One region of the Achromobacter deleyi genome, then DNA from elsewhere that is predicted to be linked to it. Evidence: predicted binding sites of a transcription regulator. Region 1 holds the regulator's gene; the other holds the start of a gene.
The links. Region 1 encodes LexA, which represses DNA repair genes until DNA is damaged. Its sites were predicted from a motif close to ACTGTATNNNNATACAGT; they were not measured.

Region 1 (10,437 bases):
TCCTCGGCGCGCTGGCGCAGCACCGCCAGGATCTGCGCCGACACTTCCACCGGGCTCAGGTCGCCCTGCACGGTACGGATGCGCACCATGCCGGGCGCATCCACGAATTCGTAGGGCGCGCGCGAGGCCCGCGCCTCTTCCAGCGAACGGCCCATGAAACGCTTGACCGACACCACCGTGTTCAGCGGGTCCTCGGCCTGTTGCGCCAGGGGTTCGCGGCCCGTCGTGACCTTGCCGCCGGGGAAATAGCGCACCGCCGAGGGCAGCAGCACGTGGCCCTGCGCATCGGGCAAGACTTCGGCAACGCTGCTGCGCACCGCGGCAACCAGGGAATTGGTGGTGCCCAGGTCGATCCCCACCGCCAGCTTGCGCTGGTGCGGCGCGGGCGATTCACCGGGCTCGGATATCTGCAATAAGGCCATGATTGTTTTTTCTACTCAGTAGGCGGCGAAGTCCGGGTCGCCCCGCGGCCGGGCCTTGCCCGGCCCCGTTGGCTAGGAATCGGGATGGGCGTGGGCCAGCTCTTGCGCCAGCTTCTCCACGAACATCCATTCCCGCACCTTCAGACCCGCGGCGGCGTAGTCGCGCTGTTCGTCCAGCAGGCGTGTCAACGCGGCGCGCATCTGCTGGCGGGCTTCCTCCAGCTCGGTCCGCAGCGTCGCCAGGACGCCGGCGTCGTCGCGCGCGTCGTCCATCATTTCGCGCCAGGTCATCTGCTGCATCAGGAAAGCCGTGTCCATCGACGTGTTGCTCTCGGTCTGCAGATCCACGCCAGCCTGCTCGCACAGATAGCGCGCCCGCAACAGCGGATCGCGCAACTGGCGGTAGGCCTCGTTGGCGCGCGCCGCCCACTGCATGGCCACGCGGCGTTCCGCGGGGCTGGCGGTGGCAAAGCGGTCGGGATGCACCTGCGCGGCGACGGTGCGCCACGCCGATTCCAGCGCCTGAGCGTCCAGGTCGAAACGTGACGGCAAGCCGAACAGGCTGAAGTGATCGTCTCCAGCCAAGACTTACACCGTGAACGACTCGCCGCAGCCGCAGGTCGCCTTCTCGTTGGGGTTGCGGAACTTGAAGCCTTCGTTCAGGCCTTCGCGGGCGTAGTCGAGCTCGGTGCCGTCCAGGTAGGCCAGGCTCTTGGGATCGACGAACACCTTCACGCCGAAGCTCTCGAACACCTGGTCTTCGGGCGCCACATCGTCCACGTACTCCAGCTTGTAGGCCATGCCGGAACAACCCGTCGTCCTAACGCCGAGGCGCAAGCCGATCCCCTTGCCGCGCTTTTGCAGATAGCGGCCGATGTGGGTGGCGGCCTGTTGGGTCAGGGTAACGGACATGTTCAGCTCGCAACAGCTTCGGCCGGAACCGAATGCTTTTCCTTGTAGTTCTGCACGGCGGCCTTGATCGCGTCTTCGGCCAGGATCGAGCAGTGCACCTTCACGGGCGGCAGGGCCAGTTCTTCGGCGATCTGCGTGTTGCGGATGTTCATCGCTTCGTCCAGCGTCTTGCCCTTGACCCATTCGGTCACGAGTGAGCTGGAGGCGATGGCCGAGCCACAGCCGTAGGTCTTGAAGCGCGCGTCTTCGATGACGCCGGCTTCGTTCACCTTGATCTGCAGCTTCATGACGTCGCCACAGGCCGGCGCGCCGACCATGCCGGTGCCCACCGAGTCGTCCGACTTGTCGAACGAACCGACGTTGCGCGGGTTTTCGTAGTGATCCAGGACTTTGGTGCTGTAAGACATGTTAGTTCTCCACGTATTCTTTGGCTCGGGCGCTCAGTGCGCGGCCCACTGCACGGTATTCAGATCGATGCCTTCCTTGGCCATTTCCCACAGCGGCGACATGTCGCGCAGCTTGCCGACACGGCTCTTGAGCAGTTCGATGGTGTAGTCCACTTCCTGCTCGGTGGTGAAACGGCCCAGCGTGAAGCGGATCGAGCTGTGCGCCAGCTCGTCGTTGCGGCCCAGGGCGCGCAGCACGTAGGAAGGTTCCAGGCTGGCCGAGGTGCAGGCCGAGCCACTCGAAACGGCCAGTTCCTTGATCGCCATGATCAGGGACTCGCCTTCGACATAGTTGAAGCTGACGTTCAGGTTGTGCGGCACGCGGTGGTCCATGTCGCCGTTGAGGTAGACCTCTTCGATCTGCGACAGGCCGGCCCAGAGGCGATCGCGCAGCATGCGGATGCGCTCGTTCTCGGTGCCCATTTCTTCACGGGCCAGGCGGAAGGCCTCGCCCATGCCGACGATCTGGTGCGTGGCCAGCGTGCCCGAGCGGAAACCGCGCTCGTGGCCACCGCCGTGCATCTGCGCTTCGATGCGCACACGCGGCTTGCGACGCACGTACAGCGCGCCGATGCCCTTGGGGCCGTAGGTCTTGTGGGCCGAGAACGCCATCAGGTCGACCTTCAGCTTCTGCAGGTCGATCTCGACCTTGCCGGTGGCTTGCGCGGCGTCGACGTGGAAGATGATGCCCTTCTCGCGGCAGATCTCGCCCAGGGCTTCGATGTCCTGGATGACGCCGATTTCGTTGTTCACCATCATCACCGACACCAGCACGGTGTCGGGACGCAGCGCCGCCTTGAAGACGTCCAGGTCGATCAGGCCGTTGTCCTTGACGTCCAGGTAGGTCACTTCAAAGCCCTGGCGCTCGAGTTCACGACAGGTGTCGAGCACGGCCTTGTGCTCGGTCTTGATGGTGATGATGTGCTTGCCGCGCTCGGCGTAGAAGTTGGCGGCGCCCTTGATGGCCAGGTTGTCCGACTCGGTGGCGCCGGAGGTCCAGACGATTTCGCGCGGATCGGCGTTCACCAGCTTGGCGACTTCCTCGCGGGCACGCTCGACGGCGTCTTCGGCTTCCCAGCCGAACGAGTGGCTGCGCGAAGCGGGGTTGCCGAAGCTTTCGTACAGCCAGGGCACCATCTTTTCGACGACGCGCGGGTCGACGGGGGTCGTGGCCGAGTAGTCCAGGTAAATCGGGCGGGTGGTCATATCTACAACTCCTACTGCTTATACGGTGGCATTGGCCGCGACGGTGGTGGTCGGGGCGTTGGCGGCGTTGTTGGTGCCTCCCACCCGATTCACGCGTACCGCGCAAGCCTGCGCTTGATTGTTGGCTTCCTGCAATTGGCGCACGCGCTGCTGATCAACCAGATCTTGCAGCGACACCGAATCCAGGTAATCGACCATCTTGCGATTCAACGTGGCCCACAGCTCATGCGTCATGCACTTGCCAGGCTTGCCGTCGTTGCCGCTCGTACAGTCCCGCTTGCCGCCGCAGCTGGTGGCGTCCAGCGGTTCGTCGACGGCGAAGATGATGTCGGCCACGGTCACGTTGCGCGCCAGGCGGGCGAGCGAGTAACCGCCGCCGGGGCCGCGCACGCTGTCCACGAGTTCGTGGCGGCGCAGTTTCCCGAACAGCTGTTCCAGATAGGAAAGCGAAATATTCTGACGCTGGCTGATGGCCGCAAGAGTGACCGGGCCGCTATGCTGCCGCATAGCCAGATCGATCATGGCAGTCACGGCGAAACGCCCTTTGGTAGTTAGCCGCATGGTGAATTCCCTGTGATTCGGCAATGGCCGTCGGCGAATCCGGCGGTCAATACCCGAGTAATTGGCTCAAGTATAGCAAATTCCCGAGTAATTTGGTATGACTCCCGGCTAGAAAAAAACCGCGCTGTCGCGCGGTTCTTTTCACTGCCAATCGCCAAGCCGCCCTACAGGGCGCGCCGGCGCACAGGAGGCCTCAAGCCGCCTGGTATTGGGTGGCGCGCTTGCGGACCAGCTCGAGCACGCCCTGACAGGCGTCTTCGAGGTAGTCCAGCACCTTGCCGAAACCGTCGGCGCCGCCGTAGTAGGGATCGGGCACGGTGGCTTCTTCGAACTCGTTGGCGAAGCGCATCAGCAGCATCAGTTTGTGCTGGTACGCCTTGGGGCACTGCTGCTGCATGGCGGACAGGTTGTCCCAATCCATGGCGAGGATGAGGTCGAAGTCGCGGAAGTCTTCCGCGGTGACCTGGCGAGCCTCGCAGTGCGTGATCTCGTAGCCGCGCTTGCGCGCTGCGGCCTGCGCCCGGGCATCAGGCGCCTCGCCGATGTGAAACGCGTGCGTGCCCGCGGAGTCGATGCGAACCACATCGCCCAAACCCGCGTCGTTCACCAAATGGCGAAACACGCCCTCTGCGCTCGGCGAGCGACAGATATTGCCCATGCAAACGAAAAGTACCTTGGTCATCATGGGAGTAAGTGTGCGGGAAAACCCGAGATAAGGCAAGCTTTTTTTGCGTTTTCGCCATCCGTTACAAGCCAGCTCGCCGCCTTAAATAATGCTAATAAATCATATAGTTAACAACTATATTTGAGGCTTCGCGGAAGGCCCCGGATGGATCATTTGCGCAAATTTCGGACGTCCGCTGACAACATGATGACTTTTCCCAATATTCAGCACGTTGTCAGCGAATAGATACATTTAGATACTGACGAACTTCATACCGCGCCATCCAGCAGCACCCGCTGCTTGAGCGCCGTCAGGGCGTCGCGGGCGGCGGCGGCCTGCTCGAACTCGAGGTTGCGAGCGTGATCCATCATCAGCTTTTCCAGGCGCTTGATCTCGCGCGCCAGGGCCTTTTCGTCCTTGAGCAATTCGGCCGGGACCGCGGCTTCCAGCGCATCGTGCTGCACCGGGGCGACGATGCCGTCGATCAGCTCTCGCACGGCCTTTTGCACGCCGCGGGCGGTGATGCCGTGGTCGGCGTTGAATTGCAGCTGCTTGGCGCGGCGGCGGCTGGTTTCCTCCATGGCGCGCTGCATCGAATCGGTGATGCGGTCGGCGTACAGGATGGCATGGCCGTTCAGGTTGCGCGCGGCGCGCCCGATCGTCTGGATCAGGCTGCGCTCGGACCGCAGGAAACCTTCCTTGTCGGCATCCAGGATGGCCACCAGCGACACTTCCGGAATGTCCAGGCCCTCGCGCAGCAGGTTGATGCCCACCAGCACGTCGAACGTGCCCAGGCGCAGGTCGCGGATGATTTCCACGCGCTCGACCGTGTCGATGTCGGAGTGCAGATAGCGCACCCGCACGCCGTGCTCGGTCAGGAAGTCGGTCAGGTCCTCGGCCATGCGCTTGGTCAGGGTGGTGACCAGCACGCGCTCGCCCAGGTCCGTGCGCACCTTGATCTGTCCCAGCAGGTCGTCGACCTGCGTGCGGGCCGGCAGCACCTCGACGATCGGGTCGACCAGGCCGGTGGGCCGCACCACCTGCTCGACCACGTTGTCGGCATGTTCCTTTTCATACGCCGCGGGCGTGGCCGACACGAACACGCATTGGCGCATGCGGGCCTCGAACTCCTCGAGCTTGAGCGGCCGGTTGTCCAGCGCCGACGGCAGGCGGAAGCCATACTGCACCAGCGTTTCCTTGCGCGAGCGGTCGCCCCGGTACATGGCGCTGAGCTGGCCGATGGTGACGTGGCTCTCGTCGATGAACATCAGCGCGTCACCGGGCAGGTAGTCGATCAGCGTGGGCGGCGGCTCGCCGGCCGCGGCGCCCGACAGGTGGCGCGAGTAGTTTTCGATGCCCTTGCAGAAACCCAGTTCCTGCAGCATTTCCAGGTCGAAGCGGGTGCGCTGCTCCAGGCGCTGGGCCTCGACCAGGTGGCCGTCGTCGATGAAGCGCTTGGTGCGCTCGCGCAGTTCTTCCTTGATGGTCTCGATGGCGCGCAGCACCGTGTCGCGCGGCGTCACGTAGTGCGAGCCGGGGTAGACGGTGAAGCGCGGCAGCTTCTGGCGAATGCGGCCGGTCAGCGGATCGAACAGCTCGAGGCTTTCGATTTCATCATCGAACAGCGTCAGGCGCAGCGCCAGCTCGGCGCTTTCCGCCGGGAAGATGTCGATGGTCTCGCCGCGCACGCGGAACGCGCCGCGCGTGAATTCGGCGTCGTTGCGGGTGTACTGCATGGCCACCAGCCGCGCCAGGATCTCGCGCCGCGAGATCTGGTCGCCGGCGCGCAGGATCAGCACCATCGCGTGGTAATCGCCCGGATTGCCGATACCGTAGATACACGACACCGTGCCGACGATGATGGTGTCGCGGCGTTCCAGCAGGCTCTTGGTGGCCGACAGGCGCATCTGCTCGATGTGCTCGTTGATCGACGAGTCCTTTTCGATGAACAGGTCGCGCGTCGGCACGTAGGCCTCGGGCTGGTAGTAGTCGTAGTACGAGACGAAGTACTCCACCGCGTTCTTGGGGAAGAACTCGCGCATTTCCGCGTACAGCTGCGCCGCCAGCGTCTTGTTGGGCGCCAGCACCAGCGCCGGCCGCCCCAACTGGGCGATGACGTTGGCCATGGTGTAGGTCTTGCCCGAGCCGGTCACGCCCAGCAGGGTCTGGTACATGAGGCCGTCCTGCACGCCCTGGATCAGTCCGTCGATGGCGCCCGGCTGGTCGCCAGCGGGCGGATACGGTTGATACAGGTGGAACGGGCTGCCGGGGTAATCGACGAACCCCGGGCCTGGGGCCGCCGCGGCAGCGCCAGGGGCCCTATCGGGCGCCCCGTCGGTGACGGAGCCAACGGCTGCGGCACCCGCCGCGCTCGGGTCTATTGCGCTCTTAGGCATGCTAGACTGTTCCCAGGGTAAACCCCCCATTATCCACAGCACTTCCGACTGCGTCCACTCACCCTCAGCAGAGTCCCATGAGCACCCTTTTCGATTCCGTCGAACTCGCGCCGCGCGACCCCATTCTTGGTCTGAACGAACAATACAACGCGGATACCCGCCCCGGTAAAGTCAATCTGGGCGTGGGCGTGTACTACGACGACCAGGGTCGCATTCCCCTGCTGGGCGCCGTGCGCAAGGCGGAAATCGCCCGCATCGAGGCAGCCGCCGCCCGCGGCTACCTGCCGATCGAAGGCATCGCCGGCTACAACCAGGGCGCGCAAGCCCTGCTGATCGGCAAGGATTCCCCGCTGGTCGCCGCCGGCCGCGTCCTGACCACCCAGGCCCTGGGCGGCACCGGCGCGCTCAAGATCGGCGCCGACTTCCTGCGCCAGCTGCTGCCGACCTCCAAGGTCCTGATCAGCGATCCCAGCTGGGAAAACCACCGCGCGCTGTTCGAACGCGCCGGTTTCGAAGTCGGCACCTATGCCTACTATGACGCCGCCACCCGCGGCCTGAACTTCGACGGCATGCTGGCCGCCCTGAAGGCCGCGCCGGCCAACACCGTGGTCGTGCTGCACGCCTGCTGCCACAACCCGACCGGCGTCGACCCCACCTTCGACCAATGGCAGCAGATCGCCGCGGTCGTCAAGGAAAACAAGCTGGTGCCGTTCCTGGACATCGCCTACCAGGGCTTCGGCGAGGGCCTGCGTGAGGACGCCGCGGTCGTGCGCCTGTTCGCCGACCTCGACCTGACCATGTTCATCAGCTCGTCGTTCTCGAAGTCGTTCTCGCTCTACGGCGAGCGCGTCGGCGCCCTGACCGTCGTCTCCGGCAGCAAGGACGAAGCCGTCCGCGTGCTGAGCCAGCTCAAGCGCGTCATCCGCACCAACTATTCCAACCCGCCCACCCACGGCGGCACGATCGTCTCCACGGTGCTGAACTCGCCCGAGCTGTTCGCCATGTGGGAAGAAGAACTCGGCGGCATGCGCGACCGCATCCGCCTGATGCGCAAGCAGCTGGTCGACAAGATCAAGGAACACGGCGGCAAGCAGGACTTCAGCTTCGTGCTGCAGCAGCGCGGCATGTTCTCGTACTCGGGCCTGACCTCGGCCCAGGTCGACCGCCTGCGCGAAGAGCACGGCGTCTACGCCGTCTCCAGCGGCCGCATCTGCGTCGCCGCGCTCAACAGCGGCAACATCGACCAGGTGGCCAAGGGCATCGCCGCGGTGCTGTAAAGCGCCCCGCCGGCCTGCGCCAGCCCCAGACGGGACCTTCGGGTCCCGTTTTTATTGCCCGCTCGGTGGCCGCGCCCGATCCGCGCTTGCTTTTTTGCGTTATGTCCCCCAGAATGCTGCTGTATATATGTACAGTCCGACTCACCAACGGATCATCACCATGGCCAGCAAACTCACTGATCGTCAACAGCAAATCCTGGACCTCATCCGGCAAACCGTCGCGCGCACCGGCTTTCCGCCCACCCGCGCCGAGATCGCCCAGGCCCTCGGATTCCGCTCGCCCAACGCGGCCGAAGACCATCTGAAGGCGCTGGCCCGCAAGGGCGCCATCGAGCTCACCGCCGGCGCCTCGCGCGGCATCCGCCTGAAGGACGCCTCGCCCGCCCAGACCCAGGCGCCGCTGCCCCTGCCCGGCCTGGCGCAGTTGCTGCTGCCGCTGGTGGGCCGCGTGGCCGCTGGCAGCCCGATCCTGGCGGCCGAGCACGTCGAGCGCGAGATCGGCGTCGATACCAGCCTGTTCGCGCAGACGCCCGACTACCTGCTCAAGGTGCGCGGCATGAGCATGCGCGACGCCGGCATCCTCGAAGGCGACCTGCTGGCCGTCAAGAAGGCGTCCGAGGCTCGCAACGGCCAGATCGTGGTGGCCCGGCTGGGCGACGACGTCACCGTCAAGCGCCTGCAGCGCCAGAACGGCCGCATCGAACTGCTGCCCGAGAACCCCGACTTCAATGTCATCGTGGTCGAAGCCGACCAGGAATTCGCGCTGGAAGGCATCGCGGTCGGGCTGATCCGGCCGCACACGCTGCACTGATTTCCCCGCTTGTTCCGGCGCCGGCTAGATCGCCGCGCCAAAAAGAAACCCCGCGCAAGCGGGGTTTCTTTTTGAAGGCCGCCCCTTGCGGGGCGCCTCGGGCCAGGCATCAGTGCTTGAGCACGGGATCCGTCGAGCCCGGTTCCGCCGGCTTGGCGACCAGCGGTTCCTTGACCGCTTCGTCTTCAGCCAGCGGCTCCGGCAGGCGTTCCAGGGCCAGTTCCAGCACCTTGTCGATCCAGCGGACCGGCACGATCTCGAGATGGTTCTTGACGTTGTCCGGGATCTCCGCCAAATCCTTGACGTTTTCTTCCGGGATCAAGACCGTCTTGATGCCACCGCGGTGGGCGGCCAGCAGCTTTTCCTTCAGGCCGCCGATCGGCAGGACTTCGCCACGCAGCGTGATCTCGCCGGTCATGGCGACGTCGGCGCGCACCGGGATACGCGACAGGGCCGACACCATGGCCGTGGTGATCGCGATACCGGCGGACGGACCGTCCTTGGGCGTCGCGCCTTCCGGCACGTGCACATGCATGTCGTGCTTCTCGAACACGCTGTCGGCAAAGCCCAGGCGACGCGCCCGCGAGCGCACCACCGTGCGGGCCGCCTCGACCGATTCCTTCATCACGTCGCCGAGCGAGCCGGTGCGTTGGATCACGCCCTTGCCGGGCATGTCCGCCACTTCGATCGTGAGCAGGTCGCCGCCGACTTCCGTCCAGGCCAGGCCGGTCACCTGACCGATCTGGTTTTCCTTTTCGGCCATGCCGAAGGTGTAGCGGCGCACGCCGAGGTAATCGCTGAGGTTGTCGCCCGTGACATTGACCGGCTTGAGCTCGAAGGTCTTGCCTTCGGCCTTGGCGCGATCGCTCTGGGTCAGCAACTGCTTGATCACCTTGCGGCAGATCTTGCCCACTTCGCGTTCGAGCGCACGCACGCCGGCTTCGCGGGTGTAGTAGCGCACGATGTCTCGCAGCGCGCTGTCATCGACGGTCAGCTCGGTATCCTTGACGCCGTTGTTCTTCATCAGCTTGGGCAGCAGATGGTCGCGGGCGATGTGGATCTTTTCTTCCTCGGTGTAGCCGGACAGGCGGATCACTTCCATGCGGTCCAGCAGGGCCGGCGGAATGTTCAGCGTGTTGCTGGTGGCCACGAACATGACGTCCGACAGGTCGAAGTCGACTTCGATGTAGTGGTCCTGGAACGTGTGGTTCTGTTCCGGGTCCAGCACTTCGAGCAGCGCCGACGAGGGATCGCCGCGGAAATCCATGCCCAGCTTGTCGATTTCATCGAGCAGGAACAGGGGGTTGCGCACGCCGACCTTCGACATGTTCTGGACGATCTTGCCGGGCATCGAGCCGATGTACGTACGACGGTGGCCGCGGATCTCGGCTTCGTCGCGCACGCCGCCCAGGGCCATGCGCACGAACTTGCGGTTCGTGGCCTTGGCGATGGACTGGCCCAGCGAGGTCTTGCCGACCCCCGGAGGACCGACCAGGCACAGGATCGGCGCCTTGACCTTGTCGACGCGCTGTTGCACCGCGAGATATTCGAGGATGCGTTCCTTCACCTTCTCCAGGCCGTAGTGGTCGTTGTCGAGCACGGTCTCGGCGTTGGAGATGGAGTTGTTGATCTTGCTCTTCTTCCTCCAGGGGAGGTTGATGAGCGTATCGATGTAGTTGCGCACCACGGTGGCTTCGGCCGACATGGGCGACATGAGCTTGAGCTTCTTGAGCTCGGCATCG
Region 2 (10,437 bases), 1.4 Mb from region 1:
GGCCCATGCCGCGCTGTTCCTGGCCAGCGACGAAGCGAAGTACATCACCGGCGTGTGCCTGCCGGTGGACGGCGGCAAGTCCTGCGCGGGACGATAGCCGGCGTAGCAGGCCGGCCAGCGGGACGCCAGGACGCGCCGCCTGCCGGCCATCTCCCGATCGGTCCAATGCCTGTCGGATTGCCCGGATCCGAGACGCGCGCGGTCGCGCCGCGCGTCAGGCCGGGCGCGGCGCCAGCTCCGCGCCCAGTTCCGTGGCGGCGCGCTGCAGCGCCGCCACCACTTCCTGCAGCCGCGCCCCCGACAAGCGCGAGCGGATCGCGGCCACGCTGAGCGCGGCCACCACGTGCTGCTCGCGGTCGTACACCGGCACGCCCACCCCCAGCATGTCCGGAATGATGCGGCCCGGGTTCAGCGCATAGCCTTGCTTGCGGGCGGCGGCGATGTCCTCGCGCAGCATCGCGGTGGACGGCAGGTCGGGCGCGGCCGAGGCGTCGTAGCGCGCCAGCACCCGCTCGATGTCGTCGTTGGGCAGGAACGCCAGCAGCGCCAGGCTGCCCGCCCCCACGCCCAGCGGCCGGCGGTGACCGACTTCCAGCGTCAGGATCTTGATGGGGAAATCGCCCGTCTTGCGGTCGACGCAAACGGCCTCGTGGCCCGAGCGCACCGACAGGAAGCTGGTGTCGCCGGTGGACTCGGCCAGCCGCAGCACCGCCGATTCGGCGATCGCCTTGATGCCGTGGCGGCTTTCGGCCGCCAGCCCCAGGATGTACGACTCGCGTCCCAGGCTGTAGGTCTTGAGCTTGGGGTTGAGGGCCAGAAAGCCCTCTTGCAGCAGGGCCGACAGCATGCGGTGCGCGGTCGGCGGCGTCAGGCCCAGGTCGCGCGCCACGTCGGTCAGGCCGACGCCGCGCGCGGGCGCGGCGCCCACGTACTTGAGGATGCGCAACACCCGGAAGATGCTCTGCGCGCCGCCGACCGGATCGGCGTCGCGGGCGGCGGCGGAGGATTTGGCGGGACTCATCGGCGCGGCGTCAGTGCACCGTGGTGCCGTCCGGCGGCGACTGGTTCAGGCCCAGCGCCGCTTCCCAGCTGCGCAGCGGCACGCAGGTCTGCAGCCGCTCGATGGCGCGCTGGATCAGCGCCGGGTGCAGCTCGTGGCCGACCTGCGAGGCCACGTCGATGGTGGCGTCGCCATGCAGCTCGTCCAGCCGCGCCTGCGCCGCCTGGATGTGCGCCACCGGCATGATGCCGTCGGCGGCGCCATGCAGCAGATGCAGCGTGGTGTACTGCGGCGCGGCCTTGGGCAATTGCGCATAGCGGCCCGAAAAGGCGATCACGCGGCCGGCCATGCCGTCATGCGCCTGCACCAGTTCGAGCGCCATGATGGCGCCCTGCGAGAAACCGGCCAGCGCGGTGTCGGACTGCAGCAGGCCGAAGCGGGCCTGGGCCTGCTTCACGTAGGCCTCCAGCGGCGGCAGGGCCCGGGCCACCCGTTCGGGGCGGTTTTCCTCGGTGACGCCGCGCACCGAGAACCATTGCCGGCCGGCGCCGCCGCCATCGAAAGGCTCGAAGCCCTCGGGGATCAGGATCGCCGCCGCGGGAAACGCGGCGCGCACGGCCTGGGCCAGCGGCAGCAGGTTGTCGGGCGCGCCGCCGACGCCGTGCAGCAGGATGAACAGTTGGCGCACCTCGGCGCCCGGCTCGGGCAGCAGTTCGATCGCGCGGGAAGATGGGGAGGAATCAGGGGAAGAAGCAGCCATGCAACGGCTCCGTACGGGCACTGGATGGCCCCATTGTAAAATGCCCGCCACACGCAATCCTAGGCAAGGCGCCCCCCGGGCCGGCTACTGCCCCCGGTGTCCACCAGGCGCTGACGGGCGTTCGTGGCCGGCGCAGCGCTTTGCATCAACCTGTGCATTCCATGAAAACACCGACGACAGATTCGGGAACCCCTCCGGCCGACAAGAACCAGTTGCACCGCGTGCTCAAGGCGCGCCACCTGACCATGATAGCCCTGGGCGGCGCCATCGGCACCGGCCTGTTCATCGCCTCGGGCGCGGCCATCGCCCAGGCCGGCCCCGGCGGCGCGCTCACGGTCTACCTGCTGATCGGCCTGATGGTCTATTTCATCATGACCAGCCTGGGCGAACTGGCCACCTTCATGCCCGTATCGGGTTCGTTCTGCACCTACGCCTCGCGCTACGTCGACGGCGGCTTCGGCTTCGCGCTGGGTTGGAACTTCTGGCTCAGCTGGGCCACGGTGGTGGCGGTGGACGTGGTGGCCGCCCAGCTGGTGATGGCGTACTGGTTCCCCGACACCCCCGGCTGGATCTGGAGCGTCCTCTTCCTGGCGCTGACCTTCGGCCTGAACGCCTTCTCGGCGCGCAGCTTCGGCGAGGCCGAGTACTGGTTCGCCATCATCAAGGTGGTGGCGGTGCTGTGCTTCATCGTGCTGGGCGTGGCCATGCTGGTCGGCATCATCCACAGCGACGCGCCGGTCGGCCTGCGCAACTGGACCGTGGGCGAGGCGCCGTTCGTCGGCAACGCCGCCACCTGGGTCGGGGTGGCCATGGTGGTGGCCTATTCGTTCCAGGGCACCGAGCTGGTCGGCGTGGCCGCCGGCGAGTCCGAGAACCCGCGCCGCAACGTGCCGCGCGCCATCAACCACGTGTTCTGGCGCATCCTGCTGTTCTACGTGCTGGCGATCCTGATCATCGGCCTGCTGATTCCCTATACCGACCCGCAGCTGCTGCGCAACGAAGTCGAGGACATCGCCGTCAGCCCGTTCACGCTGGTGTTCCAGCACGCCGGGCTGCTGTCGGCGGCCACCATCATGAACGCGGTGATCCTGACCTCGGTGCTGTCGGCCGGCAACTCGGGCATGTACGCCGCCACCCGCATGCTGTTCAACATGGCGGTCGAGGGCCAGGCGCCGGCCGTGTTCAAGCGCCTGACCGGCAACGGCGTGCCGCTGTACGCGCTGCTGGCCACCACCGCGCTGGCCTGCCTGTGCATGTTCAGCGTGGTCTACAGCCCCAAGGCGGTCTACATCTGGCTGCTGAATTTCGCCGGCATGACCGAGTTCATCGTCTGGCTCAGCATCGCGGTCAGCCACTACCGCTTCCGCCAGGGCTACTTGAAGCACGGCTACGACACCGCCAACCTGCCCTACAAGGCCGGCCTGTTCCCGTTCGGCCCGCTGCTGGCCTTCGTGCTGTGCCTGCTGGTCACGCTGGGCCAGAACTACCAGGCCTTCCTGGACGAGCGCATCGACTGGATCGGGGTGGTCTCGACCTACCTGGCGATCCCGCTGTTCCTGGCGTTCTGGATCGGCCACCGGCTGGTCAGGAAGTCGCGCTGGATCCGCTACGAAGACATGCAGTTCTACGGCTTCGAGGCCGACCGCGCCGCCGGCGTCGGCCAGGACGCGCCAGTCGCCGCCAGCGCCGCCGCGCGCCCCTGACGCGGTGCCGGGCCGCCCCTTGCGGCGGCCCGGCCTTCCGGCCTGAATCCCCCTTTATGGCAGTGCAATCCCGGGATACATACCGGCGCTTTCGCGTCGGGTAAAATACTGTATATTCATACAGCAATCATTGATTTCCCAGGGCGGCCCGACTGCCCTCCACCCCAGGAGAACCGGGTCGTCCAGCCGCCATGCCGTCCCCAGAACAGATCCATCCCGCGTTGTGGCGCGCCACCCAGCTGGCCCGGGGCGCCGCCCGCAGCCTGCCCACCGGCCACGCCGCCCTGTCGGCCGAGCTGCCGGACGGCGGCTGGCCGCTGGGTTCGCTGATCGAGCTGCTGTCGCCGCAACCCGGCATCGGCGAAATCCGCCTGCTGCGCCCGGCCCTGGCGCAGCTCGAAACGCGCCGCGCCATCGCCCTGGTGCAGCCGCCGCACGCGCCGCACATCGCCAGCTGGATGAGCTGGCGGCTCGATCCGCGCCAATTGCTCTGGGTCGCCCCCGAAAAACCCCTGGACGCCCTCTGGGCCGCCGAGCAGATCCTGAAAAACGGCAGCTGCGGCGCCCTGCTCTGCTGGCTGCCGCACGTGCGCCCCGAATCGCTGCGCCGGCTGCACCTGGCGGCCCAGGCCAGCGACCTGCTGTTCGTCGCCCTGCGCCCGGCCAGCGCGGCGCAGCACGCCACCCCCGCCCCGTTGCGCCTGGCGCTCGCGCCCGCGCCGGGCGGGCTGTCCGTCCATATTCTCAAGCGCCGGGGACCGGTCTGCGAGGCCCCGCTGTACGTGGGCCTGGAGCCCGGCGTCCTCGCGCCTACCCGCCATGCGCCTCTGGATCGCCGCCTGCCTGCGCTGCCTGCCGCTGGACGCACTGCGCCCGCACTGGCCGCATGAGGCGCAGGCCTGCGCGGTCCTCGACCAGGAACGCGTCGCCGCCCTCACGCCCGCCGCGCGCCAGGCCGGCGTGCGGCCGGGCATGCGCCGCGGCGGCGCGGCCGCCATCGCGCCCGAGGTCGAGCTGCTGACGCGCGACCCGGTGGCCGAGGCCGACACCCTGCAGGGCGCGGCGCTGGCGCTGCTGCAATACACCCCCGAGGTCGCGCTGTCCGGCGACGACACCGTGCTGCTCAGCGTCGGCGCCAGCCTGCTGTTCTTTGGCGGGCCGCACGCGCTGCACCGGCGCGTGGCCGCCACGCTGGCCGCGCTGGACCTGCGCGTGTCGCTGGGCATGGCGCCCACCGCCGCCGGCGCCTGGCTGCTGGCGCATCGCGGCGGGCGCCGGCCGCCGCGCCGGGCGCTGACCCCGCGCACGCTGGCCCGCCGGCTCGACGCCCTGCCCGTGGCCCTGCTGCCCCAGGCCCAACCGCGCCTGGACTGGCTCAACGACATCGGCTGCCACACCCTGGCCGACCTGCGCGCCCTGCCGCGCGCCGGCCTGCAACGGCGCAGCGCGCCCGACCTGCTGCAGGCGCTGGACGCGGCCTATGGCCAGTCGCCCGAACTGCATCGCTGGATCGAGCCGCCGCCGCGCTTCGAGCGCCGCATCGAGCTGATGGAATACCTCGAGCACACCGACGCCGTGCTGGCCGTGGCGCGGCGCCTGGCCGAGCAGCTGGGCGGCTGGCTGGCGGCCCGACAGCTGGCGGTGCGGCGCGTGCTGCTGCGCATGGACCACGAGCGCGGCCGCCATGCGCGCCCGCCCACCGAACTCGAACTGGCGCTGGCCCAGCCCGTCTGGCAGGCGCCGCAGATTCTCAACCTGCTGCGGGAAAAGCTCGGCCGCCTCACGCTCGAAGCGCCCGTCATCGCCGTATCCCTATTGGCGCCCGACACCACCGAACAACCCGCCGCCAGCACCACGCTGTTCCCCGAGCCCGGCGGCACCGCCGCCGACCACGCCCGCCTGCTGGACCTGCTGACGGCGCGGCTGGGCCGCGACCACGTCCGCCACGCCTGTCCCACCCCCGACCACCGGCCCGAAGCCGCCAACGCCTGGGGCGACGCGCTGGAGCCGCCGCAGCGCCCCGAGCCGCTGCCCGACCAGCTGGACCGCCCCTTCTGGCTGCTCGACCCGCCGCTGCCGCTGAAGCTGGCCGGCCACCGGCCGCAATACGCCGGCCAGGCGCTGCGGCTGATGCGCGGCCCCGAGCGCATCGAAAGCGGCTGGTGGGACCCGGCGCTGACCGTGCGCGACTACTTCGTCGCCGAGGACGCCGCCAGCGCGCGCTACTGGATCTACCGCGAACGCGACGACGAGCACGCGCGCTGGTACCTGCACGGGCTGTACGCCTGACCCCGCCATGCAAGCGCCCGACGATCCCCATGACGACGCCCCCGGCCCGCCCGCCGGACTGCCCGGCTACGCCGAACTGCAATGCCAGTCGAATTTCTCGTTCCTGCAGGGCGCCTCGCACCCCGAGGAACTGGCCGCCCGCGCCGCCGAACTGGGCTACGCCGCCCTGGCCATCACCGACGAATGCAGCCTGGCCGGCGTGGTGCGCGCCCACATGGAGGCCAAGACCCAGAAGCTGCCGCTTCTCATCGGCGCCACCTTCCGGCTGCGCGCCGGCCCCGACGCCGCCCCGCTCGACCTGACCCTGCTGGCGCAGACCCGCGAGGGCTACGGCAACCTGTCCGAACTCATCACCCTGGCCCGCACCCGCGCCCCCAAGGGCGAATACCGGCTGGCGCCCGAGGACTTCACCGCCCCGCCGCCGGGCTACGAACACCTGCGCCACCTGCCCGAGTGCCTGGCGATCCTGTCGCCCGTCTACGGCGACGACCCCGACCGCATGGCGCAGCAGGCGCGCTGGCTGGCCGCCACCTTCCCGCACCGCGCCTGGGTCGGCCTGACCCTGCTGTACCGCTCGCGCGACGACCTGCACCGCGCCGCCGTCGACCACGCCGCGCGCGCCGCCGAACTGCCCGTGGTGGCCCTGGGCCAGGTGCAGATGCACGTGCGTTCGCGCAAGCCGCTGCACGACACCCTGACCGGCATCCGCACCCACCAGCCCGTTTCCCAATGCGGCTACGCGCTGTCCGGCAACGCCGAGCAGCACCTGCGCACCCGCATGCGGCTGGCCAACCTGTACCCGCCCGAGGCGCTGGCTCAGACCCTGGTGGTGGCGCGGCGCTGCGCCTTCTCGCTGGACGAGCTGCGCTACGAATACCCCGACGAGATCATCCCGCGCGGCCACACACCCGCCACCTTCCTGCGCCAGGAAACCCTGGCGGGCGCCGCGCGGCGCTTTCCGGCCGGCACGCCGGCCCACGTCACCGAACAGATCGAAAAGGAACTGGCGCTGATCGCCGACCTGCAATACGAGGCCTACTTCCTCACGGTCTACGACATCGTCCTGTTCGCCCGCAACAACGGCATCCTGTGCCAGGGGCGCGGCTCGGCCGCCAACTCGGCGGTGTGCTACTGCCTGGGCATCACCGAAGTCGACCCGCGCCGCGGCAACAACCTGTTCGAACGCTTCATCAGCAAGGAACGCAACGAGCCGCCCGACATCGACGTCGACTTCGAGCACCAGCGGCGCGAGGAAGTGATCCAGTACATCTACGGCAAATACGGCCGCCAGCGCGCCGCCCTGACCGCCGTGGTGATTTCCTACCGGCCCCGCAGCGTGCTGCGCGACACCGGCCGCGCGCTGGGCGTGGACGCGGGCGTGATCGACGCCGTGGCGCGCGCCCACCAGTGGTGGGACGGCAAAAAGGAAATGCTGCGCACGCTGGGCGCCTGCGGCCTCGACCCGGAATCGCAGGTGGCGCGGCAATGGGCCGCGCTGGCCCAGACCCTGATGGGCTTTCCACGCCACCTCTCGCAGCACCCCGGCGGCTTCGTCATCTCGCGCGGCAAGCTGTCGCGGCTGGTGCCGATCGAGAACGCCGCCATGGCCGACCGCAGCGTGGTGCAGTGGGACAAGGACGACCTGGACGCGCTCAAGCTGCTCAAGGTCGACGTGCTGGCCCTGGGCATGCTGTCGGCGCTGCGCCGCACCCTGGAGCTGGCCGGCCAGCGCCGCGGCCAGCCGCTGCGGCTGCAGGACATCCCCGAGGGCGACACCCCCACCTACGACATGATCTGCGAGGCCGACACCATCGGCGTGTTCCAGATCGAATCGCGCGCCCAGATGACCATGCTGCCGCGCCTGCGGCCGCGCGAATACTACGACCTGGTGGTGCAGGTGGCGATCGTGCGGCCCGGCCCGATCCAGGGCGGCATGGTGCATCCCTACCTGCGCCGCCGCCAGGGCAAGGAAGACATCGACTACCCCAGCGACAAGGTGCGCGGCGTGCTCAGCCGCACCATGGGGGTGCCGATCTTCCAGGAACAGGTGATGCAGATCGCGGTGGTGGCGGCCGGCTTCACGCCGGGCGACGCCGACCAGTTGCGGCGCTCCATGGCCGCCTGGAAGCGCAAGGGCGGCGTCGACAAATACCGCGTCAAGCTGGTGGGCGGCCTGCTGGCCCACGGCTACACGCTGGAATTCGCCGAGGCGCTGTTCCGCCAGGTCGAGGGCTTTGGCGAATACGGCTTCCCCGAAAGCCACGCCGCCAGCTTCGCGCTGCTGGCCTACGCCAGTTCCTGGCTCAAGCGCCACGAGCCCGAGGCCTTCCTGGCCGCGCTGCTCAACTCCCAGCCCATGGGCTTCTATCCCCCCGCGCAACTGGTGCAGGACGCGCGCCGCCACGGCGTGCGGGTCCTGGCGGCCGACGTGACCGTCAGCGGCTGGGACGCCGCGCTGGAAACCGCGCCGGACGACGCCGCGCCGCGCCCGGCGCACCGCCACGCCCCGGCGCCGGACGAAATCCGCCCCGCCGTGCGCCTGGGCCTGAGCCTGATCCAGGGCCTGCACGAAGACAGCGCCCGCCGCATCGAGGCCGCCCGCGCCGACGCCCCCTTCACCAGCACCGGCGACCTGGCGCGCCGCGCCGCCCTGACGCGCCACGACCTGAACGCGCTGGCCGCCGGCGACGCCCTGCTGACCCTGGCCGGCCACCGCCGCCAGGCCAGCTGGGAAGCCGCCGCCAGCGTCCACAGCCGCGACCTGCTGCGCGACGCCGCCATCCACGAAACCGAGGCGCCGCGACTGGCCGCGCCGACCGAGAACCAGACCGTGGCGGCCGACTACCGCAGCGTCGGCCTGACCCTGCGGCGCCACCCCGTCGAACTGCTGCGGCCGCAACTGGCGGCGCGCAACTTCCAGCCCGCCAGCGTGCTCAACGGCTACCCCGACAAGCGCGTGGCCCGCGCCTGTGGCATCGTCACCGTGCGCCAACGGCCGCAGACCTCCAAGGGCGTGATCTTCGTCACCCTCGAGGACGAGACCGGCCCGGTCAACGTGGTGGTGCGCCCCGAGCTGATCGAACGCCAGCGCCGCGAACTGCTCGCCTCCTCCCTGCTGGGCGTATACGGCAGCTGGCAGAGCGTGGACGGCGTGCGCCACCTGATCGCGCAGCGGCTGGTGGACCTGTCCGAGTTGCTGGGCGGCCTGAGCATGCCCAGCCGCAACTTCCACTGACGGCGGCGCGCCGGCGCTGGCCCCGGCGTCGCGGGGCGCACGCGGATCGAGACGAGCGGGTGCGACAACCGGACCCGGCGACCCGGAGCGATGGCCGCACGCCAAGGCCAAGCGCGGCGCGGGCGGCTGGTCTATGATGGATTTTCCGCGCCGCCCGCCAGCCCTCGCGCCGGCCGCGCCGTGGAAACGTTTTCTTTTTCAGGAGTGATCATGATCCGCAAGCTGATTCCCGTTCTGCTGGTAGCCACGCTGAGCGCCTGCGCCAATTCCGGAGCCCCGCGTTCCTCTTCCCCGTCCGCCGCCTCCAGTTCCTCCAGCTCGCCCGCCGCCTCCGACAGCACGTCCGGCACGTCGTACGGATCGCCCTCCGCCATCCCCTCCTCCTCTGGCAAGACCTGCGACGCCGGCGCGCTGCAATCGCAGATCGGCCAGAAAGCCACCCAATCCGTCCTGGAAGACCTGCGCACCCGCAGCGGCGCCACCACCGCCCGCATCCTGCGCCCCGGCCAACTGGTCACCATGGAATACAACGACACCCGCCTGAACCTGATCGTCGACGACAAGGACGTGATGACGGCGATCCGCTGCGGCTGAACGTCCCGCGTGAACCGCAAAACGGGCGCGACGGGCGCGACCACCCCGCGCCCGATTTTTCAGGATGGCGCCGATGTCCCGCCATCCCTCATGGAATCTTCGTGAAGGCTCGCCTGCCCATGGATCTCCATACTCTCAGCAAGCAAGTCGCCAGCCTGCCGACCATCATGGACCTGGCCCAGGAAATGAAGCTGATCCGGGCCCTGATGCAGGTGCCGCCGCGTCACATCGCGGCCCATCCCACGCAATTCCAGCGCATCGTCGCCGCCCTGGCGCTGACCCACACCGATTCCGGCGTGTTCGAGCTGACGCCGGCCACCGACGCGTTCTTCGCCGCCTTCCACCAATGGTTGCAACAGATGCGGGGCAGCGTCTGCCCGGAACTGAACCCGGCCTTGATCGAGGATTTCAGCCTGTCGGCGCAGGCGTTCGCCGATCGCATGCCGCCGCCGGGTTGATGGCCAAGGCCGCGCCAACGCCCGCTACCAGCGCGTCGCCTGGACGAAATCCACGAACGCGCGCAGCGGCGCCGGCAGATAGCGCCGCCCCGGAAAATACAGCAACGGCCCGGTGAAACTCGGCCACCAATCCTGCAGCACCGGCTCCAGCTCGCCGCGGTCCAGATAGGGCTGCAGCCATTCCTCGAACAGGAACACCACCCCCGCGCCCGCCACCGCCGCATCGACCGCCAGGTCCACCGCCTCTCCCAGGCTGACGATCAGCGGGCCGTCCACCTCCACCGTGATCGACTTGCCGTCCTTGGCGAACTCCCACGGCGGCATGGCGCCGCTGGCGAAGCGGCCACGCAGGCAGAGATGCTGGCGCAGGTCTTCCGGATGCTGCGGCCGCCCATGCC

Region 2: the regulator LexA is predicted to act here: its motif matches at 3,571-3,588, upstream of imuA (translesion DNA synthesis-associated protein ImuA).

Annotation. Positions count from the first base shown of each region.
Region 1 covers NZ_CP065997.1:4,315,898-4,326,334, reverse strand. The annotation lists gene hscA (Fe-S protein assembly chaperone HscA) at 1-422, opposite strand, end outside; gene hscB (Fe-S protein assembly co-chaperone HscB) at 495-1,007, opposite strand; gene iscA (iron-sulfur cluster assembly protein IscA) at 1,011-1,334, opposite strand; gene iscU (Fe-S cluster assembly scaffold IscU) at 1,337-1,741, opposite strand; gene I6I07_RS19780 (IscS subfamily cysteine desulfurase) at 1,775-2,986, opposite strand; gene iscR (Fe-S cluster assembly transcriptional regulator IscR) at 3,005-3,547, opposite strand; gene I6I07_RS19770 (low molecular weight protein-tyrosine-phosphatase) at 3,741-4,232, opposite strand; gene uvrB (excinuclease ABC subunit UvrB) at 4,481-6,607, opposite strand; gene I6I07_RS19760 (amino acid aminotransferase) at 6,685-7,884, shown strand; gene lexA (transcriptional repressor LexA) at 8,045-8,695, shown strand; gene lon (endopeptidase La) at 8,805-10,437, opposite strand, start outside.
Region 2 covers NZ_CP065997.1:5,726,186-5,736,622, forward strand. The annotation lists gene I6I07_RS25735 (SDR family NAD(P)-dependent oxidoreductase) at 1-97, shown strand, start outside; gene I6I07_RS25740 (IclR family transcriptional regulator) at 215-1,021, opposite strand; gene ypfH (esterase) at 1,032-1,760, opposite strand; gene I6I07_RS25750 (amino acid permease) at 1,922-3,463, shown strand; gene imuA (translesion DNA synthesis-associated protein ImuA) at 3,655-4,353, shown strand; gene I6I07_RS25760 (Y-family DNA polymerase) at 4,283-5,752, shown strand; gene I6I07_RS25765 (error-prone DNA polymerase) at 5,760-8,987, shown strand; gene I6I07_RS25770 (I78 family peptidase inhibitor) at 9,198-9,581, shown strand; gene I6I07_RS25775 (hypothetical protein) at 9,701-10,039, shown strand; gene I6I07_RS25780 (LysR family transcriptional regulator) at 10,064-10,437, opposite strand, start outside.